DNA from 3 places in the Rickettsiella endosymbiont of Rhagonycha lignosa genome. Region 3 is predicted to be linked to each of the others. Evidence: riboswitches for the same ligand, from Rfam matches in the RefSeq annotation. Region 3 holds a riboswitch; each other region holds the start of a gene.
The links. A riboswitch is a leader RNA that binds a small molecule or an ion and turns the genes downstream of it on or off. The one in region 3 is predicted to bind thiamine pyrophosphate.

Region 1 (9,917 bases), 220 kb from region 3:
TTGACTATTTAATGAAAGTATTCCTGTAGTACCTGGTAGTGTTTGTCGTGTAGATTGCTTTAGGAATTCTAGCTGCTGAATAATATGGAATGCATCAATGCCTAAGGCATAATATTTACTGTTTCGATTAAAACGTTCAGAGGAAGCGGATTTTAGTTGTTGGTAAAGATTAGGTTCTATGCTGTTGTTAGCAAGCGACCAGGGAGCAGCGCAGAAAATAACTTGATTCAGATCTTTGTCAAACCGCTGTGCATGAGTACCGCTATAAATTGATGCAGTAGCATAAACGGGTATATCGCCCGCAAAAAAGAATTTTAGTAAAGGTTTGACTTGACGGCCTATTTGCGGACTACTCGCCAAGAAAATTACATCAAAATCGCTACGTCTATCGTGTGGACGTTTAAAATGTAGAAAATTCCTCATTTGTCTGGTTATATCAGCAGGATTTTCCGACAATGCAAGTTGACCAACAACGGTTCCTCCTAAAGCTTGCCATTGCTGTGCGAATGCTTCACCAATCTGAGATCCCCAATTGCCATTGGCAGTCATAATGAGTGCAGAACGTTTACCACTTTGCCAAGCATGCTGTGTTGCCTGTTGAGCTTCATCGATAGGGGATAAACCAAATTGGTATAACTCAGGGGGTGTACTAATATCAGCATTTAAATAGTTCAGCGCTAAAATCGGTATGCTGGTTTGAAAACTGGCAATGCTTTGTACCTCGGGTTTGAGTAATGGGCCGACAATTATTTGCGCATTTTTTGCAATGGCTGTGGTATAAGCCACTTGTATGGAAGATTCAACACTGGTGTCTATTAGTATAATACGCGGTGATGATCCATTTTCTTCAGCGGCGGCTAAAAAACCTTGTTTCACTGACTGGCCAATATTAGCTAAAGGACCTTGTAGCGGTAGAAGCAAAGCAATAGGTTGAATTACATTATTGCTAGGGACTGCTGGAGCAGATAGAGCAGAATTTTGACTGTTCGATAGTAGTACTGGACTAGGCACACGGCTAGAATTGCTAGCACAAGCTACAAGACCTAAACTTATCAATAATAAGCTTATGGTTAAAAATAATCGCTTCATTAATGAAAAAGACACATTCTTTCCAGTCAAATTTTAAACGACACAGTTAATAATAGTTTATTCTAATACTTTTACGCAATGCTTCAGAAAATTTTGCTTAACCGGTACTCTTTTATGAATAAACCTCCTCCGCCCGATAAAGAGGATCTTGAGTTTTTCAAAGAAGCAATGTCAGGTGTAAAACCTACAAAATCATTCCCTGCAAAAGTTAAATCAAAAAAAAATATTTTTGAGGCTGAAAAAACAAAATTAATTAATTTAAAAGATGATAAGCAACAAATCTCCCTATCACTTTTTGATCCGACTGAGTTAACAATAGGATCAGAGGGTCGACTATTTTTTAGTCGACCAGGATTGCAAAATAAGCGCATTAAACAATTTATACGTGGGGAGATACGTCAATCTGATTATCTTGATTTGCATCAAATGACAGTGGAGCAGGCGCGAAGCGCGGTGCTTAATTTTTTGTTACAAAGTCGAGAACAAAGTTATAGTTGTGTGAGAATAATTCCTGGAAAAGGAAAACTTTTGCAAGGAGGAGGAGCCAAACTGAAGAATTATGTTAATTGTTGGTTGATGCAAATTCCTTGGGTGTTAGCATTTTCTTCCGCTCAACCACGAGATGGTGGCGCAGGAGCATTGTATGTCCTATTACGCCGAATTCGTCACGTAAAATGAATATATATACTCACAGCAATTGGATTTTTGGCAAGTGCCGCGAAGAAAATTGCGAGTTGAGCAGTAACGCAGGCAAAAATTCAAGTGCGAAGAGTATTTTTATTTTACGGTTAGTTTGGCATAACTTGCCACCAACCATTTTGTACCTGCTTGATTAAATTTTATTTGTAAACGTGTATGTTCACCACGTCCTTCGGCATCAATTAATGTTCCTTCACCAAACGCAGGATGCGTGACAGTCTGCCCAATGCGTAATCCGGTATCACCTATCATCGAATCACGAGTGGAATTTTTTGAGGGCTTTAATGCTTGCGTAGGTCTGATGACTGAGGTCCGTAAACGCACTTCTTCTAATAACTCTTTAGGAATTTCGGAAATAAATCGAGAAGGTCGATGATGACTTTCGGTGCCATGTAAACGTCTAACTTCAGCATAGCTAAGAAATAATTTACGCATTGCACGCGTCATGCCAACATAACAGAGTCGGCGTTCTTCTTCTAAGCGACCAGGTTCTTCATGGGACATATGATGCGGGAACAATCCTTCTTCCATTCCACATAAAAATACCCACGGAAATTCCAAACCTTTAGCAGAATGTAATGTCATTAATTGTACAGATTCTTGCTGGTCATTGGCTTGATGTTCACCTGCTTCCAATGCAACATGCGCAAGAAAGGCAGATAAAATAGAAACACTACTGTCTTCAGGAACAAATTGTCTAGTAGCATTGATTAATTCTTCAAGATTTTCAATGCGCGCTTGGCCACGTTCCCCTTTTTCTTTTTTATAATGATTAAATAAACCAGAACTATAGAGAACTTGTTCGGTTTGTTCTGCTAGGCTTAGGTTTTTAGTATCTTCATCTATTTTATCGATCAATTGGATAAAAAGAGTTAATGCATTGGCTGCACGTGCAGATAAGGTTGGCGTAGTTAATAAATGTTGAGCGGCTTGCCATAGAGAGATAGCTTGAGAGCGTGCTTCCATACGTAGTGTTTGTAAGGTTTGATCGCCAATCCCTCGTGTTGGCGTATTGACGACGCGCTCGAAAGCCGGATCATCATTTCGATTTGCAATTAAACGTAAATACGATAAGGCGTCTTTGATTTCAGCACGTTCGAAAAAGCGCAATCCACCGTAAATGCGATAAGGAATTTGAGCTGAAATTAAGGCTTCTTCAAGTACACGTGATTGTGCGTTAGATCGATACAAAATAGCAATTTCATTCGCCACTACTTCTTTCTTTAATCCTTGTTTTATTTGATTAACGATAAAACGCGCTTCATCTAAATCGTTAAAAGCACCATAAAGTGATATAAGATCACCTTGACCACCACTGCTCCAAAGCTTTTTACCTAAACGACCATCGTTGTGCGTTATTAAGGCATTAGAAGCGGCTAAAATTACTCCAGTTGAACGATAATTTTGTTCGAGGCGAATCATCTGGTTTTCTGGAAAATCGCGCGTAAAATCTTGAATGTTTTTTACACGAGCGCCACGCCATCCATAAATAGATTGGTCATCATCGCCAACTATCATTAAATAGTTTTTTCCGCTAGTTAATAATTTTAACCAAGCGTATTGAATGGTATTAGTGTCTTGAAACTCATCAACCAAAATATATCGAAAACGTTCTTGATAATGGTGTAAAATATCTGGGTTTTTAATAAAAAGTTCATAACTACTTAAAATTAATTCTGCAAAATCGATAACACCATTTCGAATACAAATCTCTTCATAAGTTTGGTAGATACGAACTAAGGTTTTGGTGTATGGATCATGAGCGTTAGCGACTTGATGAGATCGAATTCCTTCATCCTTTTGTTGATTAATAAACCATTGCACTTTTTTCGGGGCCCATTGCGCTTCATCAAGATTCAAGCTGACCAAAATTCGTTTAATTACACGATATTGATCATCACTATCTAATATTTGAAACGCTTGGGGTAAGCCTGCTGCTTCCCAATGTTGGCGTAATAAGCGGTGAGCAAGTCCATGAAATGTGCCCACCCACATCATCCGCATAGGGATATCGAGTAAATTTTCTAAACGTTGGCGCATTTCTCCAGCGGCTTTGTTAGTAAAAGTGACGGCAAGAATATTATGTGGAGATATATTTTCCACATTGATTAGCCAGGCAATACGATGGACTAACACGCGTGTTTTGCCGCTACCGGCTCCAGCTAATACCAACAAATGTGTTAGCGGGGCAGCAACGACTTGTTGTTGTGCCTCATTTAATGATTCTAATAAGGGATGATTAGGATTAGACATAGACGGGGATTGTAACGAAATTTCTAACTTTCTGCATGATTTATTTTTTCAGATGAAAAATAGGAAGATAAGATTCTTTGGAATTCTAGATAATATCTAAAGCTTAATCGTTTTTATTATATTTATTTCAGATATTTGTTAAATTTGTAATTTTATTTTATTTTTATCTCGAAGGATTAATAAGCTTAAATTATTAGATGGTGTAGCATTTAATAATTCTCTAATTTTTTTAATGTCTAAATTATTAACATTAATATTATTAATTTGAAGTAAAATATCCCCATTTAATAATTGGTAGGGAGCAATATTAGCTGGATTGTTATAACGAAATTCCAGCTGATCATTATAATAAGCTAATGAAAAATAACGTAAGAATTTTTTATCATTTTGAGTAAATTTAGTAGCGTTGTAACAAAATTGCATTTTACTAGGGATAAAAATATAATTATCAAAGCGTGAAAAAAAATCAAACCCTAATTTGTTTATATTATTTTTAGTTACATGGATCTTGAAGTTTCCTACGGGCATCTGATCAAAAAATAAACAGTCAATTAAGTAAGTTTCATTGGTGTTTAATCCACTTGCTGAAGCTCCAACAATATTTTTTTGATCCAAAGTTAGTTTGCACATTTTTGAGTTTTCCCAAAAGCTCAAAAGCTCTTTAGAGATTATGGTATCATCCGCACCAGTATCTACGTTTATAGATGCAGAATTCCATTGATCAGATTTATTTTTATTATTTAATATTAATAAAGGAGATTGGGCGTAAGCATCTTCGTAGGGAACACAATTTTGATAATTAATTTTGGTTGGCGCCTGCTTCCATATAGCTACAGTTTTGGTTTTATTATTAATAGCCCAGTTTAATTGACGAAAAACCTCTACACCTAAAATACCATCTATTTTTTGACCAATAGCTTGACTAAATAATGTTAAATCTAATCCAATCCAAGGATCGTGGCCCAATATAGTGTAAGTTCCTATTTCTATTGGTAAAGGACGCCACAATTTAAAATTATTTAATTTATCATTTGTAGTAATTAAGCCAGCAGTAAGAAATTGATGAAAATAAAGAGGAATATCTTCTTTTGGTGTAGCTAATGTTAATAGCGATGCGAGCTTATTATCTATTGCTGAATAACTAGCTCCCGTATCTAATAAAAAAGAATAACGTTTATTTTTAATAATAACAGGTAAGACAATTCCATTGGCAGATAATGGAGTTACAAGTATCAGATTAGTATTGTGTTCTAGTTTTTTTGAGGGCTGACAAGCTGTAAGTAGGATTACAATTGTGCTTATTAAACAGCGGTAAATATAAGAAATTTGCATTTATACTTTTTTATTAATTTCTAATGAAAATTAGATTAATTTTAACACATAATCTTCACTTGCTAAGGTGTTATTTATTATTTTTTTTTGTTGTAAAAATAACATAAATTTTTTGTAAGCATTTTTGTTGAAATTAATTGGATGAGGTGCAATATAGGGTAGCGTAGCTTGCCAGATCTGATGATTTAACTGATTGTTTAGGGCAGGGTGGTTTTTTGCAAATATTAGCCAGCTTTTTTCTGGGTTACTCAGTAAGTAGAGTGTTGCTTCATTAAGTGCTGTCAAAAATTTAATAATACGTGGATCAGATAATTTTTTTTTATTGGCGATGATAATTAATTCATCATAAGTTGGAATTCTAGCTAGCTCGACGGGAAAGATTTTTACCGCTTGATGAGCAAACTGCATTTGTAAAGGTTCTACGTTGCGCATTACATTAATAACAGCATCGACGCGATTGCTTAAAAGTGCTTGCGTCAAATCGTATTGTACATTAATTGTTTGTACGTCACTCATTCGTAAATGTGCTTTTTCTAATAAGGCATTTAACATTAGCGTTCCTTCAACATGCGATGTATAAGCGATACGTTTGCCTTTTAAATCGGCAAGCTGATGAATAGCCCCATCTTTTTTTACAATCAAACAATTTAAAGGTTGGTTTATTAGAGTGGCTATGCGTATTAAAGGTAAACCTTTTGCAGCTTGTACCATTAATTGCGGTTGATAACTAACGGCCAAATCAGCATGGCCTGCTGCCACCAGTTTAGGGCCATCATCTGGATTGCTAGGCGCAATAATATTAACTTGTAATCCTTCGCGGGCAAAGAATCCTTGTTCTTCTGCGATAAAAATGGCTGCATGATTGGGATTAACCAACCAATCTAGAACCAATGTTAAAGGCTTAGCCGCAATATTATTGTTAAATAACAAAATACTTATTAGAAGAATGATTTTTTTTTGTATTTGCATAAATAAATATTTTATTTTTTAAAATTATAGGCCTATTATTTAAGTCGATTTTAACAAAGTCCAGGGTAAGGCCAGATTAAGTAAAGTATCAACAAGGAAATACAGAAAAATTCCTAGAAAAAATATAACCACTAATACAGCAAACATTAAATCAATTTGCATCTGAGCGTTAGCATTTAACAATAAAAAACCTAAACCTTGATTCGATCCAACCCACTCTCCAATAATGGCTCCTAAAGGAGCCATAGCCGTTGCAAGTCGAATGCCGGAGGCAAGGTTCGGTAACGCCGCTGGAATACGGATTTGATAGAGAACTTGCCAACGATTACTATTCATAATCACAGCGTTGTTTAAATAATTTTCTGGGGTTTGTTTTAAACCATCAAGAAAATTATTGGTGATAGGAAAAAATAACATGAAAGTGGTGGTAATAATCTTAGCCGTTATTCCATAACCAAACCAAAGCACCAATAAGGGAGCAATTGCAAATACTGGTAAAGCTTGGCTGGCCAATAATAAAGGAAGTAAGAAGGCATGCAGTGTACGAAATAAGCACATACTGAGCGCAATGGCTACACCTAATACAATTCCAAAAAATAAGCCAAAGAAAATTTCAGCTAGCGTCGGTAATGTTTGTGAAGTAATTAACCTTACATGGTTAATTAGGCTATGTAAAACTTCAAACGGAGTGGGTAATATGTAATTAGGTAGATGTAAAATACGAATCAAACATTCCCAAATTAGAATAAACCAAACTGGGATGCACATTTTATGAAAAAATAAAGGATAAATTTTTAAAAATAACTGTTTGCAAGCATTAAGTTTTAAAGGGTATAGAGATATCACGAATTTTTGAAGCTGCGTAATTCTATTGCTGAATTGATTACGCAAAACAATAAAGGAAACCATTATTTATGTTCCTGAAGCATACTTAAAAGTTTGGTTTGCCATTGTAATAATTCGGGATTATTTAATGAGCGAGGTGGTAAGTCAGCAAGATCGCAGTTTATAAAATTTATTTTTGCAGGTTCACCTGACATAATTGCAATATGATGTCCCAAACGTAATGCTTCTAAGGGGTCATGTGTCACTAATAATACAGTGTGATCTTTTAATGCGTTTGCTGTTAGTTCTTGTAGGTGATAACGAGTAATGGTATCTAAAGCAGAAAAAGGCTCATCCATCAATACGATAGGCCGCTTTTCTAACAGTACGCGTGCTAACATAGCACGTTGTTGCATTCCACCCGACAATTGTGCAGGGTATTTATTTATGGCGTCATTTAAGCCTAGCTGATGCAATAATTCCCGAGCTTGAATATACGGCTTGTTGTCTCGTCTTAGGCGGTAGCCTAAGACAACATTATCTAAAATAGTTAGCCAAGGTAACAAAGCATGGGTTTGCGGCATATAAGCTAAGCGACCAGCCAAGCCTTTCTGATCGCAGGTGGTGGTGACAGGTGCTGAGATTGAGTTTAATCCGGCGATAAGTTGTAAAAAACGACTTTTGCCAATGCCGCTCATACCTAATAGACAAGTTGTTTGTCCAGCTGCTAAATGGAAATTTAACTGGTCGAATAGAATTTTATCTTGGTAGTGCAAACTTGCGTTACTTACCAATACAGCGGGCGATTTTAACATACACTTTTCCTACGCGGGCATGATCCCGATCAGGTTAGAAGGGTATTTCTCAGCCCAATTATTAGGCACCCCTAAGCGAAAACGCATGGTAACAATCTCATAAGCAAAATAAAAGGGTCAAGACTTAGAAACTTTAGATTTAGTGACTTAATTTGACAGTGTTATTTTTGAACTAAGAGTCCTCCTTGAGTTATTTTAAAAATTGAAGTTTAATGGAATTGATCACACTGATTTAAAACCAATAAAATTATTAAGTGTTTGTCACAAAATTGATCGACCTCATTTCTACTGCGAGGAATAATATGCGTAAAATTTTTAAATTAGTGCTATTAACCAGCATTTTGTTAAGTGTGTCTAGCGTTGTATGGGGAGCCAGCATAGTAAGAGATCTTAATTTTTCTAATTATAAAGGTAGATGGGTGGTTATTAGTTATTGGGCAACATGGTGTGAATATTGTATGGGCGAAATACCTGAATTAAATGCATTTTATCGAGCGCATGCTGACCAGGTTGCGATGTTCGGATTTAATTATGATGATCCAGGAAATTTACAGCAACATATACAACAAAGTGGCGTTATATTTCCTACATTAGTGAATGATCCGAAAGCTGATTTTGGTATACGAGGTATATCTGGTTTGCCAACTACATTTATTATTGGGCCTAATGGTCGATTGAAACATGTATTAGAAGGACCGCAAACAAAACGTAGTTTAGAAAGAGCTGTTGGCTTATAACCTAAAAAACCGGTTCATTGTTTGTTGTGTTATCTTGCTTTTCTGCTGGCATTTGAGTATCAGTATTATTGTTATCTATAGGTACTTCCCCAGGACTATCAATTGCATTGAATGGGGTCGTATCTTCTTGTGTCGATATTCGTGATAAATCATCTTTACGAAAATATTCTAGGATAGAGCCTGGTGTTCCATCAGGTAATAAATTACCTGTGGTGGGATCGATACTTGCCGTTACTATATCAGTAGGTTGTGGCATGGTTTTTTCAGCCTGGCCTTTTAATGCGACACGCATGAAATCAATCCACATAGGTAAAGCGGCTTTTGCACCATATTCTTGAACAGAACTCGGTTGATCGAATCCTATCCAAACAGTTGATACCAAATTACTGTTAAATCCTGTAAACCAAGTATCGACATAATCACTTGTTGTGCCAGTTTTTCCAGCCAGATCATTCCGATTCAACACCCTTGCCTGTGAACCTGTGCCATAACGAATGACATCTTTTAAAGCAGATGTCATGAGGAAAGCGATGTCAGCAGGAATGACTTGTGGTGCATAAGGACTATCTTTTTCATCTGTTAATGGGGGCTCAATTTCTCCGCGCAAACAAGCTTCACAAGCGATTTTAGGTTCTGCCTTATAGATGATTTGACCTTGTTCATTGGTAATATGATCAATTAAATAAGGGGTTATTCGAAAGCCGCCATTAGCAAACACAGCGTATGCTCGAGCTAATTCAAGAGGAGTGACTTCACCGGTGCCGAGTGCTAAAGTAAGATTACGCGGTAATTTTTTTGAGTTAAAACCAAATCTTTTTACATACGTTAATACATAGGGAACATCGATAGCTTGTAATAAGCGAACGGATATAAGATTGATGGATTTAGCTAGAGCAATACGTAAACGCCTTGGGCCGCTGAAAATATGATTATCATTTTGTGGGCGCCAAGGTTCATCACGACCAGGTATATCAAAAACCAATGGAGCGTCATTAAACACATTGGCTAGGGTATATCCCTTAGCTAGAGCAGCTGCATAAATGAAAGGTTTGAACCCTGATCCGGGTTGTCGTTCTGCTTGAACGGCACGATTAAATTTACTTACATTATAATCAAAGCCACCGACTAATGCGCTAATGGCGCCTGTTTGTGGATTTAATGCGACTAAAGCACCTTGTACTTTAGGAATTTGCGATAA
Region 2 (9,917 bases), 480 kb from region 3:
TTCTATAAGTATTCTATACTCACTGCACATCACGATGCGAGAGCATCGAGACGTGTTTTTATCTCGCGATGGAGATTTTCAAAAGGGGAAGCGTAATTCTCCGTTTGGATGGCTGAGCCCGAGCATAGGTCGAGCCAGTCATATGGGCGGGATACCGCTCACAGGAGTTTGAAAGTCACACATTTTTAACTACGAGTGGTATACTCGTGACTTCGGTAGCGAAAGCCAAACGTTGCAAAGGAGTTTTCAGCGTGTTCTTAAGAGGAATGGCCTTAATTTTTGCTATTGTTTTTATTCTTTTAGGCATATTAGGCTTTATTCCACCTATTACACCTAACCATGTGTTGTTCAATTTTTTTACAGTTGGGATTTTATTGAATATTTTCTATATTCTAATCGGTTTGCTGGCTTTATCCGCTAGCGGCTCAATGTTTTATGCGCGTTTGTATTTTAAATTTTTTGGTATAATCTTTGCTGCTATTGCTATTTGGGGTTTCGCCATGAATGGCGATTTGAGGCTAGTACATATCAATATTTCAGATAGTTTCTTTTATCTTCTGACAGCTATTATTGCGTTGTATTTGGGTTTTACCAGTAAACTGCCTCGTTCTTATGCACATTAATGGAAATTTCGAGAAATTAAAATTAAGCCACCGCACGCATTTCCGAACATCTAGCATCGTTTTCCAAATTAGATTCAACAACACTTTCAGCTTCGAGCAGGTCAATTTGTTGGTAAGCAGCAAATAAATTACCGAGTCTAGCCTCTAGAAGGGCAGGATATTGGTGTTTGAGTTGAAATAAGTCCACTCCCGTAACAAAGTCTTTTGTTTCTAACACTTTTTCTAAGGCTTGCGCTGCTTCTAGTTTTTCTGGCGTAGAATATCGCCATTTAAAAAAGGAAAATTTAGTCGTATAGGTTATTTTTTTGATTTTTCGATCTTCAAGTTCATTTAAATAACAGCGAAATAATTTATCAGTCACGATTTTTAAATTATTAGGCTTTTCGGCAAAATAGTTTTTATCAAAATAAGTTAATAGTGGCACTGAGCAATTTACTATAATTTTATCTAACAACTCTTGGTCTGCGACAGTTTTTATTGACCAACATGCAAATTGTTCAAATATAAAATAAGCTGCTAAGTTCTGCATGGACATTAAATCTTTATCATTTACAGAATGAGCAAGAAAATTTAAAGTGTTTTTCATGAGAAAAAGATTTCGAGCACAGGCAGAACGAAAAATATAATTACCTTGGGTATCCTGTTCTTTTAGCAAATCAATTAAGACTTGGATTCCTAAGAGTTCAATATGATCGTCGATAAACTTTAGCAGGGCATTGATGGGTGTTTGATCTTCTAGTTGCGAGGTGACTGACAAGACACTTTTATAATAATCATAACGGCCACCAAAAAATATCGCATTGGATGCTTGTTTATCGTGAATTTTTTTAAAAACAAATTCTTTTATGGTGTCAATACTAATAGGTCCAGGAGCAATATTATCGGCTAAAAATGTCAACAGCAACTCAACCACTTTAGGTCGATAAGTGGCGGCAATCATTAATGCGTTACATCTGTTTTGGTCATGAGTAAGAATCAAATCATTAAGAAAAGTAGATGAATAAAAATTAGGATTTTTTTGAATACTCTGAATAAAATTTAATATATGAGCTACAGCATCATATTGATTACGCGCTGCTAGCATAAAGGAATTATATTCTTGTTCGCTTTTTTCTGCGATCAATGTATGCAAATTATCTTTAGTAAAAAGATTCGGATACTTTTCAATAAATTCAAATACAAGCTTTAAAGATTGGGGTTTATCCTTTGCTAATAGCATAAAAAAATTTAAGCCATAGTTATTTTTTTTTAAAAATATTTCTTCTAAAGTGTACGGTAGTACGCCTTTTGGTTGTTGATAAATAAAATCTATAATTGAAGTCATGGCTTCTGGATGATGTCGGGAAAGCATCAAACTGTTGCAACCTTTTTGATTTTTATTGAATAATATCTTTTCTAAATGGGGATTAAATATTTTTTGTTTGCTTTGAATAAACTGCAAAATACTGGATACAAGATTTGGTTGATATTCTGTTGCTAACATTAAAAAATTGTAATTTAATAAATTTTTTTCTAAAAATAATGTGGTTAGATACTCTGCAGGAAAAAAAACTTTTCGTTCATTAAATAATTTAAACAAGATGTGTAAAGCGTTAGGCTGATAGCGAGCAGCTAACATTAAAATGGTAAACCCGTTTTCCTCTTTTTCTAAAAACATTTTTCTTAAAATTCCAGGATCAAAACTTTTGATATTTTCAGATATAAATTTTAGAATAGAAATTGCTGTATCAGCTTGATTTTTCAACGCTAGCATCAAAGCATTACAAGTGCCATTGGTATGTTCTGGAAATAAGACTTTATGTAAAATTTCTCCATCAGTGGTCATATTGTCGGTTATAAATGTTAGAATCTTTTTTAACATATCGGGATGATTACGCGCAGCTAAGGTCACCGCCGTATCACTATTTTTTCTTTGCTGCTGTGTAAAGAGTTTACACAGTGTATCATGAGCAAAACGACCAATATGAGAGGTTAAAAAGCTTAAAATGGTGATTATTGCTTCTGCTTGTTTGTTCGCGGCTATCATTAGCGCATTGCAATGATCGCTATTGTTCATTAAAAGCATTTTTTCAGCTATTTCAGAGCTAACAATCGTTTCATGTGTTTTAAGGAAAGCTAAGATATCCTTTACTAACTCCAGGTTATTCAGTGCGCCTAGCATCAGGAGGTTAAAACCATTTTGATTTTTTACTAAAAATGTGTTGGCTATTTTTTCAATGATATAATTTTTACGGCGTAAATCTAAACGGATGACTAAAAGAAAACCTTGCGTGATTTCTTCAGAATATTCTTTACTAATTTTTAACTGTCGAGTTAAATAATCAATGAAGGGTAAGCAATTATTAGTATAAGCTTTATTTTTGCTAATTTTTTGATAATAATTGGGAAATCTTGTCTTTAACTCAACGAGTTGCGTTAGTAAATCAGAATAATTTTCTTCTTTGAACAATTTATTAATAACATTGGTTGGGGTCTTAAACTGCTTATTTTCTAAAAATAAATTTTGATAGGCACTATCAAGCAGCGTATTTATTTGAGGGTTTTTAAAATAATTTTGATCAGATAAAGCTAGGTAAAAAGATTGATACATTTTTTCCCAATTAACATTAACAAAACTAAAAACTACAGGGTTTTTTTCGTTGCGAGATAGTTTAAAATAATTTTTCCAATTATTTTCACTCTCAGATTTTTCATTGATATATTTAGGTAAAAAACGTTTAATCAATCGAATTATTTTTTCTTGAGTTTCCAAACAGATCCCGTTTTCATCATGCTTTTCAATCTCTAATTCTGGAATAAATTCAATGAAGACAGCGATTAAAAAACAAGGTAAGTTGAAGGGAGTAAATTTTTTCGCAAATGTTTGTTGTAATGCGCGTCGAATTGAAGCATTAGCCAAACCACCGGAGTAGGTATCATTAGGAAAATTAGGCTTTATGCCTATACCATCAATGGCTGCAATAACACTTACACCATTCCAGGCATGAACTTCGTCGGTTAATTGCGTAGCGATTTCTTGGACAAATCGGTTGCGCACAATATAAAGTAATTCGGCTAAATTACGTGGTTTATGAAAAGAATCAACGATAATGTTGACACGGTTATGAAAACCTTCAGTGCATTCTTTAATCTCTTCGGTTAATTTGTAAATTAAACCATGGCGATGGTCCGCAGAGAGTTCACCTAGTTCTGCGTCCAAATTCCCTAGTAAGCGATGATAAATAAGTTGCAATTGTTCTAGTAATAGAATTTTGGTGCGATACTCGGATGCTTCGCCCACATGTTTAGCAAAACAATTGTTTGGTAATTTATTATTCGTTGTACAAGCAATTTTTTGCAAATCCTCCAACCAATTTTCAGCTAAGGTGGGTAAGGTTGAAGGGTCTATTACTGGAGGAGGTTGATACGCAAAAACAAGATTTTTATTAAAGGCAGGGTCCATTTGGTATTCATCTAACATTTAATATCCCTCTCTGTTATTAATATTTATTATTTAAAAATGCTTTATATGTATTAATTTATAGTAAATAAAAATAAGAATATCAGTTCAATTTCGCATTCACAAGAGCATTAAGATTAAATTAAATAATTTTAATTTTTTTTTAAAAAAAAGGGAAGGTTAAATAATTTTATAAAAAATATTTTATTTTAAGTGGGCCAGGTTTGTTGTGAGTAAGCACCTTGCCAAAATTGCCATTCACACAAGGTAGCTAATCTAAAAGCGCTTAACATATTTTGTTTACAGTGGATGCTGGCATGTTCTGCAAGTTCATTGACTGTGGCTATGACTAATTCCACGGAATGATTAAACTCATCACTCGCATATAAATCGATCCAGACTTGATAAGGGTTATTGGGAATTTTTTTATTATAGGCGCGTTGTCCTACTTGTTGATAAACCCAAAAGCAAGGTAATAAACTCGCTACTGCTTCTTCTACAGGCGCTGTACTTGCCATACGTAATAAATAATTGGTATACATAAAACAAAAAGGGCTTTGTTTAGGGGTTATAGGGGTAGTAGAAGTATATTTTTTTAGAATAGTATTATGCAAATCACGTTCGGCTTTAAGTGCATTTATGGCAAATTGAATAAATAATTCACTTTGCCGATCATGGGGTAATCGTGCTGCAGTAAGCGCAAGTGCTTTTGAAAAATCTGTAAGATATAAAGCATCTTGATGTAAATAAAAGATAAATGTTTCGATAGCTAAAGTACCCTGGGCCAGCTCTTGATTAAAAGGATGCAGATAAATTTTAGACATGACATCTGTAACGGAAGTTTTAAGTTCATTAAACATGTTGTTTTGCCTTATTTAAAAAATAAAAATGATGGACTGGACCTTGGCCATGACCTAGTTTTAAATTTTTTGCCGCTAAAATGCATTCTGTCAAATAATGTTTTGCTTGAGTAATGGCGCTAAATAAACTCTCGCCTTGTGCTAAATAAGAAGCGATTGCTGCAGATAATGTACAGCCGGTGCCATGTGTATTTTTTGTGTCTATGCGCAAGCTATCAAAACGGTGTATTTGTTTTTGCGGGTAATCATAAAAAATATCTGGCGAAGACATGGTTTTTAAATGACCACCTTTCAGTAGTACCGAAGTTTTATAGCGTGTTGCGAGTAAGGTGGCGGCGTCTTGCATACTGCGATGGTCATTAATGTTAAGTTTTAAAATAGCTTCGGCTTCTGGAATATTGGGTGTAATCAATGTCGCTAATGAGAATAAAACATCCACTAAAGCTTGTATCGCTTGAGGTTTTAATAAAGTATGACCGGTTTGAGAAATCATGACCGGGTCAAGCACTACAAATGGAGGTTGATATTTTTTTAAATTTGCAGCGACTAAATGGATAATCTCTTCATGATAAAGCATACCGAGTTTAACTGCGCCTATGGATAAATCAGTAAAGACAGCATCGATTTGTTGTTGAATAAACACTAATGGAATTTCTTGTATGGCAGTGACAGATAATGTGTTTTGCGCAACTAAGACGGTAATGATGCTGGCTGCATAACTACCTGTGGCTGAAATTGCTTTGATATCTGCTTGTATGCCGGCGCCACCGGAGGGATCCGTACCTGCAATACTGACGACACTGGTTAATACTTCGTTATAGAGTGACATAAGATGTTCATTCAGCAATTGTCGATTTAAGGAAGGCTTGTAAATCATTCTTTTGTACTGAATATAGGCTATCGAGTAGTTGAGAATAAAAACTGCCAGGACCTGAGGATTTTTTTTCTGCATATTCGCTAACTAATCCCATCCAAGCCATCGCATGCACGCAAGCATTGAATCTTTCCGGATTAATTGCTAAAAAACTGGCAATCATAGCGGTTAATGAACATCCCATACCGACCACTTTAGTAAGTAAGGGTGTGCCATAATCTAAGGTGATTGTTTGTGTGGCACTGACGATAAAATCAATTTGGCCACTGACGACTACGATGCATCGGTATTGTTCAGCTAAGGTTTGCGCAGATGCAAGGGCATGACGACTGATTTGTGTTGAATCGACACCTTTCGTGATGATGGAAGTATCTAACAAAGCCATGATTTCTGAAGCATTACCACGGATGACATCGATACCTCTTTTTATAATAGTTAAGGAGGCTTGCGTGCGATACCGGCTGGCACCGGCACCGACCGGATCGAAGACGATAGGGATATTACGTTTTAAAGCAGCGTGTTGAGCTTGTTTTATGGCAGTCAACCACGTTTCATCAAGAGTACCGATATTGATGACTAAGGCTTGGGCTAATTGAATAATTTCTACTATTTCCTCTTGGGCATGCGCCATAATCGGCGCGGCCCCTAATGCGAGCAAAAAATTAGCGGTAGTCGGCATAACGACTAAATTAGTGATATTGTGGATTAACGGATGGGTTTGACGGATTAAATCGACGTCATGGTATAGCGATTCTAAGGTAAATGCATTGATATTCGAGAGGGAGGCGCTTTTAACTGAGCAATTTTTTGTTTTCAATGTACTTCTTCCTACGCAGGTCTTAGCCCGATCAGGTTATGAGGGTTGAATGGGAACATTCTCTCAGCCTTTAAAAAAAGCACCCCTGGAGTGGCTACTATTAGACAGGAATTAATGGGTCGGATCAAGTGACTTTTCTTGGTCATTGCCAGTGAGTAGTGCATAACAATCTACACTAACACGACATCCGATTGCAGGCGCGCGCATACAACATTTACTCGCCATGATGGGCCGTTTGCTGCTATAGTTTGGGCATGGAAAATCAAACGCTGAAATCGATCTGTGAAGCCGCTATTCTTGCTGCCGGTGAACCGGTGAGTATTGAGCGCTTATTCGATTTATTTAATCCGGAAGAACGGCCGACTAAAGCAGATCTGAAGAAAATTCTGTTGGAATTAAGCGAAGATTATCAAGATCGCGGAATTCAGTTAAAGCAATTGGCGAGTGGTTATTGTTTTCAAACCGCTAGTGCACTCAATGCCTGGGTTAAACGACTCTGGCCGGAAAAATCAGCGCGTTATTCACGTGCTTTCTTGGAAACCCTCAGTATTATTGCGTACAAACAACCCGTGACGCGCGGAGACATTGAAGCGATACGTGGTGTGTCAGTAAATCCAAATATTGTTAAAACCTTGCTGGAACAAGAATGGATACAAGTGGTTGGGCAACGTGAAGTTCTAGGACGACCTAATCTCTATGCAACGTCGAGATTATTTCTTGATCATTTTGGTTTAAAAGAATTAGCCGATTTGCCGCCTTTTCCTTTGCCGCAAATGACAGAACCGTTAGAGATTTCTTTGTCTGCTGATAGCGAAGCGAAAGATACTTCACTTGATATTCTACAAAATTAAATTTAAATGCTTTATTCTTTTGAAGGCAGACATCCAAAGCTATTAGGTAAAGATATTTTTATTGCTGAAAGCGCTGATGTGATTGGCGCCGTAATTATCCATAATCATGTCATTATCTTACCGCAAGCGGTAGTCCGTGCCGATAATACCGTGATAGAAATTGGCGAAAATAGTAATATCCAAGATGCTGCGGTATTGCATACCGATCCAGATATGCCGATGCAAATTGGTCGATTTGTAACGATTGCTCATCATGCCATGGTGCATGCGCAGGCGGTGGGTGATTATTCAGTTATAGCCATTGGCGCAAAAATATTGAATAATGCCGTGATTGGTAAACACTGTTTGATTGCAGCGAATGCTATGGTATTAGCAAATCAACATATTGCGGATGGTTCTTTGGTAATGGGCTCTCCTGGTAAAATAAAACCATTGACTGCCCAACAAATAGCGGATATGCAATGGTATGCGCAACATTATTCAGCAAAAATTCATCGTTATCAAAAAGGACTTAAACGATTCGATCCCAAAACTTGCGAATAAATTTTAGTATGATGGGTTTGTGTGTAAGTGCTTACCGCAGTGAGTATTAATAATACTGCAATAAAAATTCTTGCTAACATACTAATCCTGTATCAAACTTTTCATCCTGAAAAGTATCATTTTAAGTATACCATTAAATCACTATTGGAAAAAAAATATAGCAAGAGAAAAAATAGCAGCGATGATGTTTAATTTAGCATAGTATAAGAGGATTAACTGGCTTTATTTCTTATGAATGAAAAAATACAAAAAATACTGGCTAATTTAGGTATTGGCTCGCGTCGCGAAATAGAACGTTGGATCCGCGCGGGTCGAGTGCGTATTAATCAGCGGCCTGCCAAGCTCGGCGACAGAATTGATTTAACCGCAAAAATTTTTATAGATGGTAGGCCAATTCCGCTCATATCCCCATCCGATTTTAAACGACGTGTATTGATTTATCATAAACCTGAAGGCGAGATTTGTGCACGTTCGGATCCCGAACAACGACCGACAGTATTTGAACATTTACCACCGTTACGTGGTCAACGTTGGATAATGATTGGCCGTTTAGATATTAACACCTTAGGGTTATTAATTTTCACCAATGATGGTGAATTAGCGCATCGTCTATCACATCCTTCTTACGAAATTGAACGCGAGTATGCCGTGCGTGTATTAGGTAAAGTGGATGAGAAAATTTTGCAGCGTTTAAGACAAGGGGTGAAGTTAGAGGATGGCATGGCGGCATTTACGCGGATTGAAGAGCGTGGCGGATCGGGTGCCAATCATTGGTATCATGTAGTACTTAAAGAAGGGCGCAATCGAGAAGTTAGACGTTTATGGGAATCGCAAGGGGTTGGTGTTAGTCGTTTATTGCGCGTGCGCTTTGGTAATGTGAGCTTGCCGGAAGATTTGAGCAGAGGGCAAAGCCGCGAATTAAAAACCGACGAGAGTCAAAAATTAGCTCGCTTGGTAGGTTTAGATTGAGTTGCGTATTTAAAGGAACAGATCATGCAAAAGGATTGCAACAGAAATCGTTGGTTAAAATACTATTTAATTACACTTATCTGTATCTATACGGCTAATGGCTTAGCGGATTCCTTAGCACCACGATTTTCTGCGAATGCCTATACCGGTGTTTATACAGTAGGATCAGCGGATTTAATGTGGTCACTCGATGGCAATGAAATCCACAATTTCTATGTGAATCCACAAGCTGCTTATGGTAGTGATCAACAATGGCAGGCAGATTTAGGCTTAGGTTATCGTTGGGTTAATAACGACGCGGCTATTTTAGGTTGGTATGCGTTTGCGGGCCGTACACGTGTTAACAATAATAGTGATTTTTGGATAGCGAATCCTGGCGTGGAAGTATTAGGAAGGCGTTGGGATACGCATCTTAATGCTTATATCCCGGTTGCTGGGCGTAGTAATGAAGTGAATTTTCGATACGAATTTAATTCAGTAAGCGAACCATTTTTTACTGGGCATAGTGAAGTAATTAATAACCTATTTGATCTTGCCAATGAAATTGAGAGAATTGGCAATGGTGCGGATGCCATGTTGGCTTACCAACTTTTTCGAGAAGTGCCTTTAAAAGCCTATTTAGGCGCTTATTTTTTTGATATTCACGGCACAGATAATTTACGCGGTGGTGTTGCTGGGTTTCAATATTGGTTTGATCCAAATATTAAAATTTTTACTAACTTTAGTTATGATAATTATCAACACAGCAAGGTGATAGCAGGCATCGGTGTGAGTTTTGGTGGGGTGAGAAAACATACCGCCGATCCTTCCCTGTCAGAAAGATTAACTGATCCTGTTGAGCGTTATTTGGCGCATTGGGGCCATGGTTCAGGTATTCCCAGCCGGACTATTTTCTTTGCAGAAGGCCAAGGAACCAGCACACAATTAATTAATGATAATAT
Region 3 (9,917 bases):
TACCTAATGGCGAAGACCCAGACTCTTTGATACAAAAAAAAGGCTGTACTGAATTTATTGCTAGGTTGCAACAAGCGCAGTCTTTAGGTGAATTTTTATTTGGTTATTTGTTAACGCAAGTTGATATTAATCAATTAGAAGGTAAAGCACGCCTGGCGAAGCTAGCCGTCCCGCTGATTGAAAAAGTAGCGGTGGGTATTATGCAGCATAAATTATTTGAACAATTGGCCACTTTAGTTAATATGGATGTAGTGACATTAAAAAAAGTTACTGTGAATGATAAAAGTAATGTAGTAAAAAAAATGCCAAAAAAAATACCAAGGTTTAATACAGCCAATCGTTCTTCGCCGATGCGTTTGGCGATTGCTTTATTAGTGCAATTCCCGCAAATCGTTAAATCACTTTCCGACAAGCAATGTCAACTATTAAGCAGATTAGAATTACCTGGGAGTGATTTTTTAGTTCAATTATTTTTACTACTCAAGCAAAATCCAGAGTTAACCAGTGCTATGTTACTAGAATATTGGCGAGAAGATGAAGCTCGTTATAAAATTTTCAAACAATTGATAAATTTTCCTTTAACTATCCCCGAATCTGGGGTGCAAGCTGAATTTCATGATTTACTCAAGCATTTAAAAAAATCAGCTGCAGAAGGACAAATCGATAAGTTATTACAACAAGGAAAGCAATCCGGTTTGAACGAAGAGGAAAAAAAACATTTGTATCATTTAATGTTAAACAACATTAATGATAAATAGCTGGGCTGCATTTTAATGGGTACTCTCAATTTTCATATTTTTTGATAAAGAAAACACACTCTATAATGGACTTTTTATAAAACCCGTGTATTTTGTGATGGGTTCCAAGTGTAGTCTTAGAAGTCGAAGCTAACCGTTTAAAAAATATACTTACGGCTTTGTGAAGAATAGTTTACACAAGGAAGTGGTACAAACCTGACAACATCCTTTAATACGGAGTTAATATGCATATTGGCGTTCCTAAAGAAATTAAGAACAATGAATATCGAGTAGCTATAGTGCCATCTATCGTTCGCGAACTGACTGATCATGGTCATCGAGTTTTCATTGAAACAAATGCAGGGAATGGTGTTGATATTTCAGATAGTGATTATCAAGAATCAGGGGCTACTATCCTCAATAGCGCACAAGAAGTTTTCGAGCAAGGCGATTTGATTCTTAAAGTTAAAGAACCGCAACCACAAGAATGTGCTTATTTAAATGAAGAAAAAACTTTATTTACTTTTTTACATTTAGCGGCTGATAAAAAACAAACAGAATTATTGTTAGCTTCGAATTGTACGGCTATTGCCTATGAAACAGTTACCGATGCACGGGGTGGTTTGCCTTTGTTAGCGCCTATGAGTGAAGTAGCAGGACGCATGTCGATACAAGCTGGCGCACATTGTTTAGAGAAGGCACAAGGAGGACGTGGAATTTTATTATCGGGTGTTCCTGGTGTTTCATCCTCGAGTGTTGTTGTTTTAGGTGGCGGAGTTGTGGGTAGTAATACCATTCGCATGGCATTAGGCTTAGAAGCGCAAGTGACCGTGTTGGATAAATCAGCCGCAAAACTAAAAGAATTAGATCTACATTTTGGTGGACAATTGAATACTATTTTTTCCACACAAGATTCAATCGAGAAATATGTACCCTTAGCAGATTTATTAATAGGTGCGGTGTTAGTACCCGGAGCAGAAGCGCCGAAAATTGTAACACGGGATTTATTAAATAAAATGCGCCCAGGTTCGGTAGTTGTGGATGTATCCATTGATCAAGGTGGATGTTTTGCGACAAGCCGGCCGACAACACACACGGATCCTACTTATATTGTCGATGATATTGTTCATTATTGTGTGAGTAATATGCCGGGTGCAGTGCCACGTACTTCGACGTTTGCTTTGACGCATGCCACACTGCCTTATATTTTAGCTCTAGCGAACAAAGGTATTTACCAAGCGTTGGCTGAAGATATCAATTTACGTAATGGCTTGAATATTTCACGTGGTCGTATCACACATCAAGCGGTGGCGCATGTATTTGATAAGCCTTATGTTTCAGCACGGGAGGTTTTGAGTGTCTAATTGTTTTATTCATGAATCCTTGCGATCCGTCCCTATTACGGCTATTTTGCCAGAGTCGTGGCCAGCTTGGTTAGCAGAACAGACAAATACCACGCAACAATGGTTACAATCGATTAATTTTATTGCAAAACCAGGAAGTTACAGTTTACTTCCTGGAACCGCAGGACAATTGCAACAAATTTTGTTGATATGTAATGATGAAGCGGATTTCTGGACGTTCGGTTTGCTACCCACTGTACTTCCCGAGGGTCATTATCATGTTGAAGGGATAGATAAATGTAAATCATTGGAACAAATTGCTTTAGCATGGGGCTTAGGTGCGTATGAATTTATCCGATATAAAAAATCAACTCGACCTTTAGCACAATTGCTTATTGCAAAAAAGAACCATGCTCAATTAATGATAAAACTTGAAGCGATTTATAGAGTTCGTAATCTAATCAATACGCCAGCGGATGATATGGATCCGGCAGAACTCGTAGAAAATGTATTTCAGATCGGCAAAAAATACCATGCCTCAGTGACACAGATAGTTGGAGAAGATTTATTAACCGCTAACTATCCCGCTATTTATACTGTCGGTAAAGCAAGTTGTCATGAACCACGTTTAGTTGATTTAAAATGGGGTGATAGTAAACATCCAAAAGTTACCTTAGTGGGTAAGGGCGTATGCTTTGATTCGGGTGGTTATAATTTAAAGTCTAGTGGCAATATGTTGGCTATGAAGAAGGATATGGGTGGTGCAGCAAATGCTATCGGTTTAGCCGAAATGATTATGGCACATCAGTTACCGGTGCGTTTACGTTTATTGATTCCTGCTGTGGAAAATTTGATTGCAGGCAACGCTTATAAACCAGGTGATATTATTCAGACTCGACATGGTTTAACGGTAGAGATTGGAAATACCGATGCTGAAGGTCGACTTATTTTAGCGGATGCTTTGTGTGAAGCGGATAGTGAAAGTCCAGAATTGTTGATTGATTTTGCTACCTTGACTGGTGCTGCAAGAGGTGCAGTCGGAACAGAAATAAGTGCCTTTTTTACCGACCAAGAACAATTAGCACATGATATTATACAACATAGTCACCAACAACAGGATCCAGTATGGCGTTTACCTTTATATAAACCGTATCAAAAATTGCTCGATAGCAAATTTGCCGATTTAAACAATTGTGGATCTTCACCCTTTGCGGGTGCGATTACAGCGGCGTTGTTTTTGCGTAGTTTTATTAGTGCAGAGACAACGTGGTTACATTTTGATTTTAATGCTTACAATGTTAATAACAGACCAGGCCGACCCGAAGGCGGAGAAGCGATGGCAATATTAACGGTATTTAGTTATTTATTAGAACGATATCCAATTTAATTAGAAATTTTACTGACATGGAGGTTATATGCCAGATATTTTTTTTGAAAAAAATTCAGAAACTAATCGATTAAATGTAAGTATAAAAACTGAAAGATTAGTGATGGAGTCTACTATCCCCAACCATCTTTGTAATTATAAAAAGCTATTTATGGACTCAGAAAATATGCTTAAAGTAATGGATGGAAATCCTTGGAGTGAAGATAAAATTGGCGAACAACATAAACAATGGGTTGCAAAATGGAATAATGATAACCCCTTTAGTTCATTAGCGATTTTAAAAAACGATACCGATGAATTTATTGGACATGTTTTATTAGATGAGAGCAAGTGGCCTGGTGTTGCTCACTTAGCTTATGCTTTAGATAAGAAATTCTGGGGACAAAAGTATGGGAAGGAAACCATACCGTTGGTTGTGCAAGAATATGCACCCCTATTAAAAGAAAATTATAAAATTTTAGGCGAAAGTTTTACGGGTATTTATGCAACTGCACGTCCAGATAATCCCCCCTCTATTAAATTACTGCAGACAGCAGGGATGAAAAAAATTGACGAAAAGCCTAAATGGGGGCAACTTCGTCATTTTTTCTTTATAAATACCATCGATTTAATAAAATTTCCAAGTGCAGTGTGTGCTACCAAGCCTGGATTAATTTAAAAAAGATGCTTTTGCGTAATTTTAATAATGTAGAGACGAGGTAGTTATACTTTGATTTTAATGCTAGCGAAATGCAAATTGAATAATTTTTATTATTTTTTTTGTTAAAATTATTATTATCAATAATTTTATTGCAAAAAAAAATCCTTTATTTATACTGCGTTTTCTAATTTTTTTATATTTGGAAAAATAAAAAATATGCCAACCATTGATCAACTTCAGCAGGAAATTGCAAAACAAACAAACTGAGCTCTCGAATTGTAGTCGAGATTTAAAAATGCTGACCACACGTCGTGCTAATCAACAACGTGCAGTAACAAGAAAAGAAAATAAAATATCTGATCTTACCTATCGATCCAATTTAACGGCAACTGAAAGTGCAAATTTGGCCAACTTGCAACGCGAGCTTCCCTCGGATCAACAAGAATTACGTAACCGTGAAAGTGAAATGCGCACTTGTTCTGAAAGCGAAACTAGATTGATATTACAAGTTGGATGTTTGAAAAAGGAGTTAATAAGCAGATTAGAAACTTCAGAAGCACATAGCGACGCCAATCGAAAGAGCTTCAGGAGATAATAATTGCAAGACAAGCCATTAAATTTAATATAGAATTGACTTGTTAGATGGCGCGGGGTGTCGGAAACGGCTGAGATTATGACCCGTCGAACTTGAACTGATTCATATCAGCGTAAGGATCGCCTTCAAAAAATTCATCCCCTATTTCTAGGTGGGATGTTTTTCTTTGCCATCTCCATTTTTATTTATTAAGAGAGGTTATGGCAATGTCAGTATTAAAATCTCGCGTCAGCTTGTTACTCAACTGGTATACCAATCCTTACCATGCGCCGATTATTGTCGCGCAGCAATTAGGGTTTTATGCACAAGAAGATATTAAATTAGCAATACTCGAACCCAACGATCCCAGTGATGTAACCGAATTAGTCGGTTTGGGTAGCGTTGATTTTGGTGTAAAAGCGATGATCCATACTGTCGCCGCTAGAGCGAAAGGTTACCCAGTCACCTCGATTGGTACGCTACTCGATGAGCCTCCCACTGGCTTAATTGCCTTAAAATCAAGTGGAATTCGGCAATTTCATGACATCGTTAGCAAACGCGTAGGTTATATCGGCGAGTTTGGTAAGAAGATTATTGATAATCTAGCAGGACTTGCGGGTATTGATCCAAATAGCTATGAAACCGTTCGCATAGGAATGAATGTCACTGATGCGATCTGTCGTAACATTATTGATGCTGGTATTGGTTTCGTTAATTTCCAAAAAATCGAATTAGAACATCTACGCGGTGAAACCGTGTTTTTGCGTATCGATCAACTTGCTGGTTTAGGTTGTTGCTGTTTTTGTTCGGTACAATTCATTGTTCCGGAGCAAACCTTACAAAAAACTGAATTAGTTCAATCTTTTCTTAAAGCAACGCAACGTGGCGCGACATTAACTACCGAACAACCTGAAGAAGCCTATGAATGTTTATGTCAAGCAAAACCACAATTACGTACGCCGCTTTATCACAAGATTTTTATGCATAGCTTACCGTTTTTTTCGCGTAATTTATTCAACGTTGAACGAGATTGGGATAAAGTTGGCCGTTATACTAAACATTTAAATATTGTCGATAAACATTTTGCAATCACGGACTGTTATACCAATCAATTTTTACCTAAAGTTCCCTACTCGGAAATACCGGCCGTTGCGGATTGTTTGGCCAGCGAATGATGATGCAAGCGGGCATTGTAGGAATGGGCATCATGGGTCGGTTGCTAGCACTAGCCTTACATAATGTCGGCTGGCAAGTCAGCTTATTTGATGAACAACAAGGAGATAATAATTGTAGTTCTACTGCGGCGGGTTTATTAACGCCATTTTCTGAATGTGATAAAGCCGATCCGGTGATTTCTCGCTTAGGTCAAGAATCGCTTACATCCTATTGGACTACTATTCTCAAACAATTAGCAGAACCTATTTATTTTCAGCAAGCTGGCTGTATTGCGGTTCATCATCCTCATGATAAAGCAGAATGGCAGCATTTTTCTCGGCGGATCAGTAGTAAATTGCCAGCAAAGGATTATTTTCAGCATTTATCCAAAGAAAGCTTGATGCAACTTGAACCTGAACTCGATAAGTTTGAAACAGCCTATTATTTTCCTGATGAAGCACAAATAGATTGTCAGTCTGTTATGCATAGTCTAAAAAAATATTTGCAGGCGCAAGGTATTTCATTTCGTTGCAACACACACCTTACATCATTGGTATCTAGAAGAATAATTACTCAGAAAAAAACCTATGAATTTGATTATGTTTTCGATTGTCGAGGGATGGGTGCGCGCACAATTTTTAACGATTTACGTGCGGTGCGAGGCGAATTAATCCACTTATATGCACCTAATGTGCAATTACAGCGTCCGATTCGTTTTTTACATCCGCGTTATAGTTTATATATTATTCCAAGGCCCAGAAATATTTATATTATCGGAGCTAGCGAAATTGAAGCTGAAGATTATAGTCCCATCTCAGTTCGTACGAGTTTGGAATTAATGACAGCGGCTTATTATTTACATCCTGGTTTTGCTGAAGCACGAATTATTGAAACGAGAACGCATTGTCGACCGACTTTAGCATCGCATTTACCTTGCATAAATCACGAAGAAGGGTTAATAGCCGTGAATGGACTATATCGTCATGGTTATTTAATCGCACCCGCATTAGTGGAAGAAATTTTGTGTGGAATAAATCAACAGGATCTTCAATATCCAGAACTTTGGAAAACTTATGATAAATGTTTTTCTTAATAACAAAAGCCTTAGTATTGAAACTGAATCAAGTTTGTATGATTTTTTAATGCATAATGAGCAACTTAAAGATTATGTGGCTGTGACCGTCAATAATACCTTAGTGGCACGTAGGGATTTTAACACTACTTTCTTAAAAGCCAATGATTGTGTGGATGTTTTGATACCTATGCAAGGAGGATAAGTATGTGGAATCTAGCGGGAAAAATTCTAGAAAGTAGATTACTATTAGGTACTGCACACTATCCTTCATTGGCGATGATGACAGCGGCAATTCAGACTTCGGGCGCACAGATCATTACCTTATCTATTCAACGTCAAACAGCATGTAACTTGGGTGGAGAAGATTTTTGGCAAGCTATAAAAAAACTAAATTGTTTTCTTTTACCGAATACCGCAGGATGTAGAAACGCTAATATGGCCATTAAAACGGCTGAGATAAGTCGAGAATTATTTAATACTTCCTGGATAAAATTAGAAGTTATCGGCGATGAATATAATTTACAAGCGGATCCCATCGAATCAATTAAAGCGGCAAAAATTTTAATTGAACAAGGTTTTGAAGTTTTTCCTTATTGCACCGATGATTTAGTGATCTGTCAAAAACTTGTCGATGTGGGATGTAAAATTTTAATGCCTTGGGCGGCGCCGATTGGATCCGGCAGAGGCGTGTTAAATCCCTATGGCTTAGAAACATTACGTTGCCGATTACCAAATACTACATTGATTGTTGATGCAGGTATTGGAAAACCTTCTGATGCAGTGAAAGTAATGGAATTAGGGTTTGATGGCGTGTTACTCAATACCGCAGTTGCGCTTGCACAGCAGCCTAATGCTATGGCGCAAGCATTTCGTCATGCCATTATAGCGGGGCATGAGGCGTATAGGGCAGGAATAATGCCAGAAAGAAATGTTGCTCATCCCAGTACGTCATTAATTGATACACCATTTTGGCAGCAAGAAAATAAAGTATGAAATCAGCAAAGCTATTAATCATTGATTATTCAGACCCGGAAGGGAACAGCGCAAGCATTGATTTAGAAACACTGAAAAATTTTAATGTTCAATCCGCAACGATAATCGAGACAATAACAAAATACACTGAATCTAACCGCGCAGATTTTATAAAGTTACTTCCCTTTAGCGATCTCCTTATCTGTAATTTGCTGGAAGTGGAGAAAATATTAGATGTAACGCTGAATACTTATCAAGACATACAACAAGCTGGGCAGCGCTTGTTACAGTGGGGCGCTAAAAGTGTATTAATCAAAGCAAGTCAATTAAAAAAAGATTTCTTTTCTCAAGATTATTGGAGTAATCAAGAAGAATCGTTTTGGATGGCTACGCCACGATTACCAAAACAAACTATTGTGACCAAAGTTATTTTTGCTACGGCTATTGCCTCCTGTTTAGTGCGTAACTACTCGCTGAAGGATGCGATGGTTATTGCAAAAATGTATGTACAACGTGGATTACGTAATGCTTATACAGAAAATCAAACGCTAAAGTTTTTTCATAATGGATGGCCAGAAGAACAAATCGATCTTCCTTTTGTTTGTGCAAAACCTTTATTGAAATTACCCCCTATTTTTAAGCCGTGTATCACAGGTTTATATCCTATTGTTGATAGCAGTCACTGGGTAGAAAGATTATTAAGGCAAGGTGTAAAATGTATTCAATTACGTATTAAAGAAGCGAACGAATTATTTTTAGAACAAGAAATTAAGCGGAGTGTACTTCTCACAAAGCAATATCAAGCCAGGTTATTTGTTAATGATTATTGGCAACTGGCTATTCGTTTGCAGGCAGCAGGTGTGCATTTGGGTCAAGAAGATTTACATGACGCGGATATCAACGCGATTTATCGTTCTGGATTATATCTCGGCGTGAGTACCCATTGTTATTATGAAATGGCACGCGCGCATGCCAATAATCCATCCTACATTGCTTGTGGACCGATATATTTTACCAACAGTAAAGAAATGGTATTTTCACCGCAAGGCATTGAGCAATTAAAATGTTGGCGAAGAACACTTTCTTATCCATTGGTTGCGATTGGTGGGATTAATCTTGAACGTTTACCGGATATTGTAAAGTCCAAAGTGGAAGGGATTTCAGTTATTTCAGCGATTACACAAGCGCGTGATCCTAGTATGGCAATTGAAGAATTTTTACGACAAATAAACCAACCAAGATAATGTCTACTTTTCTTTCAGCAGATGAAATAATGCGTTATGCCCAACAAATTAAATTACCTGAAATTGGGCTGGAGGGACAAAAAAAACTTAAAGGGGCTCGAGTATTATGTATAGGTCTCGGTGGATTGGGCTCACCGTTACTACTTTATTTGGCAGCAGCGGGTGTGGGACAACTAGGAATAGCTGACCATGATAGGGTGGATTTAACTAATTTACACAGACAAATACTTTATCGCTTTCAAGATTTGGGTCAAGCAAAAGCAATTTCTGCTAAAGAGCAACTTTTAGCGCTTAATCCATGTATTGAAGTGAATTGCTATACAGAAAAACTCACTCACGACAATGCTGATAAGCTCATTAGTCAATACGATATAATTGCTGATGGTTCAGATAATTTTGCTACGCGTTATTTAATTCATGATACGTGTTTTAAGTTTAACAAACCTTATGTGTATGCGAGTGCAGGACAATTTCAAGGTTATTGTTCAGTATTTCATGCCAACCAAGAAAATCCTTGTTTGCGTTGCTTATTTCCATCTGCCCCTTCGGATACTAACGGTAATTGTGCAACGGATGGAGTAATAGGTGTGTTACCCGGCTTGCTGGGGATTCTGCAAGCGGTAGAAATAATTAAATGGATAGTAAACAGGGGGGTTGGCTTAGTAAAACGTTTACTGAGGGTCGATCTATTCGCAATGTCCTTTAAAGAGATTCATTTGCGCAAGAATCCTGATTGCCAATTATGTGTTTATGGCGAGTTTGTGAATGAGCCGACTCCTGCAATTGTCTG

Region 1: another riboswitch for thiamine pyrophosphate. It lies ahead of AAHI99_RS06150 (ABC transporter ATP-binding protein); the one in region 3 lies ahead of AAHI99_RS05170 (ABC transporter substrate-binding protein).
Region 2: another riboswitch for thiamine pyrophosphate. It lies ahead of thiM (hydroxyethylthiazole kinase); the one in region 3 lies ahead of AAHI99_RS05170 (ABC transporter substrate-binding protein).

The regions. Positions count from the first base shown of each region.
Region 1 covers NZ_OZ035011.1:1,387,270-1,397,186, reverse strand. The annotation lists gene AAHI99_RS06180 (penicillin-binding protein activator) at 1-1,104, opposite strand, end outside; gene AAHI99_RS06175 (Smr/MutS family protein) at 1,204-1,767, shown strand; gene uvrD (DNA helicase II) at 1,867-4,041, opposite strand; gene AAHI99_RS06165 (aspartyl protease family protein) at 4,180-5,373, opposite strand; gene AAHI99_RS06160 (ABC transporter substrate-binding protein) at 5,404-6,342, opposite strand; gene AAHI99_RS06155 (ABC transporter permease) at 6,382-7,251, opposite strand; gene AAHI99_RS06150 (ABC transporter ATP-binding protein) at 7,251-7,982, opposite strand; TPP riboswitch at 7,972-8,065, opposite strand; gene AAHI99_RS06145 (TlpA disulfide reductase family protein) at 8,285-8,719, shown strand; gene AAHI99_RS06140 (penicillin-binding protein 1A) at 8,721-9,917, opposite strand, start outside.
Region 2 covers NZ_OZ035011.1:681,087-691,003, forward strand. The annotation lists gene AAHI99_RS03105 (DUF4383 domain-containing protein) at 267-623, shown strand; gene AAHI99_RS03110 (hypothetical protein) at 646-4,083, opposite strand; gene AAHI99_RS03115 (TenA family protein) at 4,272-4,922, opposite strand; gene thiD (bifunctional hydroxymethylpyrimidine kinase/phosphomethylpyrimidine kinase) at 4,915-5,751, opposite strand; gene thiM (hydroxyethylthiazole kinase) at 5,759-6,613, opposite strand; TPP riboswitch at 6,605-6,710, opposite strand; gene scpB (SMC-Scp complex subunit ScpB) at 6,868-7,464, shown strand; gene AAHI99_RS03135 (gamma carbonic anhydrase family protein) at 7,471-8,007, shown strand; gene rluB (23S rRNA pseudouridine(2605) synthase RluB) at 8,239-8,976, shown strand; gene AAHI99_RS03145 (hypothetical protein) at 9,001-9,917, shown strand, end outside.
Region 3 covers NZ_OZ035011.1:1,163,003-1,172,919, reverse strand. The annotation lists gene dnaG (DNA primase) at 1-758, shown strand, start outside; gene ald (alanine dehydrogenase) at 983-2,101, shown strand; gene AAHI99_RS05185 (leucyl aminopeptidase family protein) at 2,094-3,467, shown strand; gene AAHI99_RS05180 (GNAT family N-acetyltransferase) at 3,496-4,125, shown strand; gene AAHI99_RS05175 (hypothetical protein) at 4,355-4,702, shown strand; TPP riboswitch at 4,746-4,839, shown strand; gene AAHI99_RS05170 (ABC transporter substrate-binding protein) at 4,909-5,856, shown strand; gene AAHI99_RS05165 (FAD-dependent oxidoreductase) at 5,859-6,929, shown strand; gene thiS (sulfur carrier protein ThiS) at 6,910-7,113, shown strand; gene AAHI99_RS05155 (thiazole synthase) at 7,116-7,904, shown strand; gene thiE (thiamine phosphate synthase) at 7,901-9,127, shown strand; gene AAHI99_RS05145 (HesA/MoeB/ThiF family protein) at 9,127-9,917, shown strand, end outside.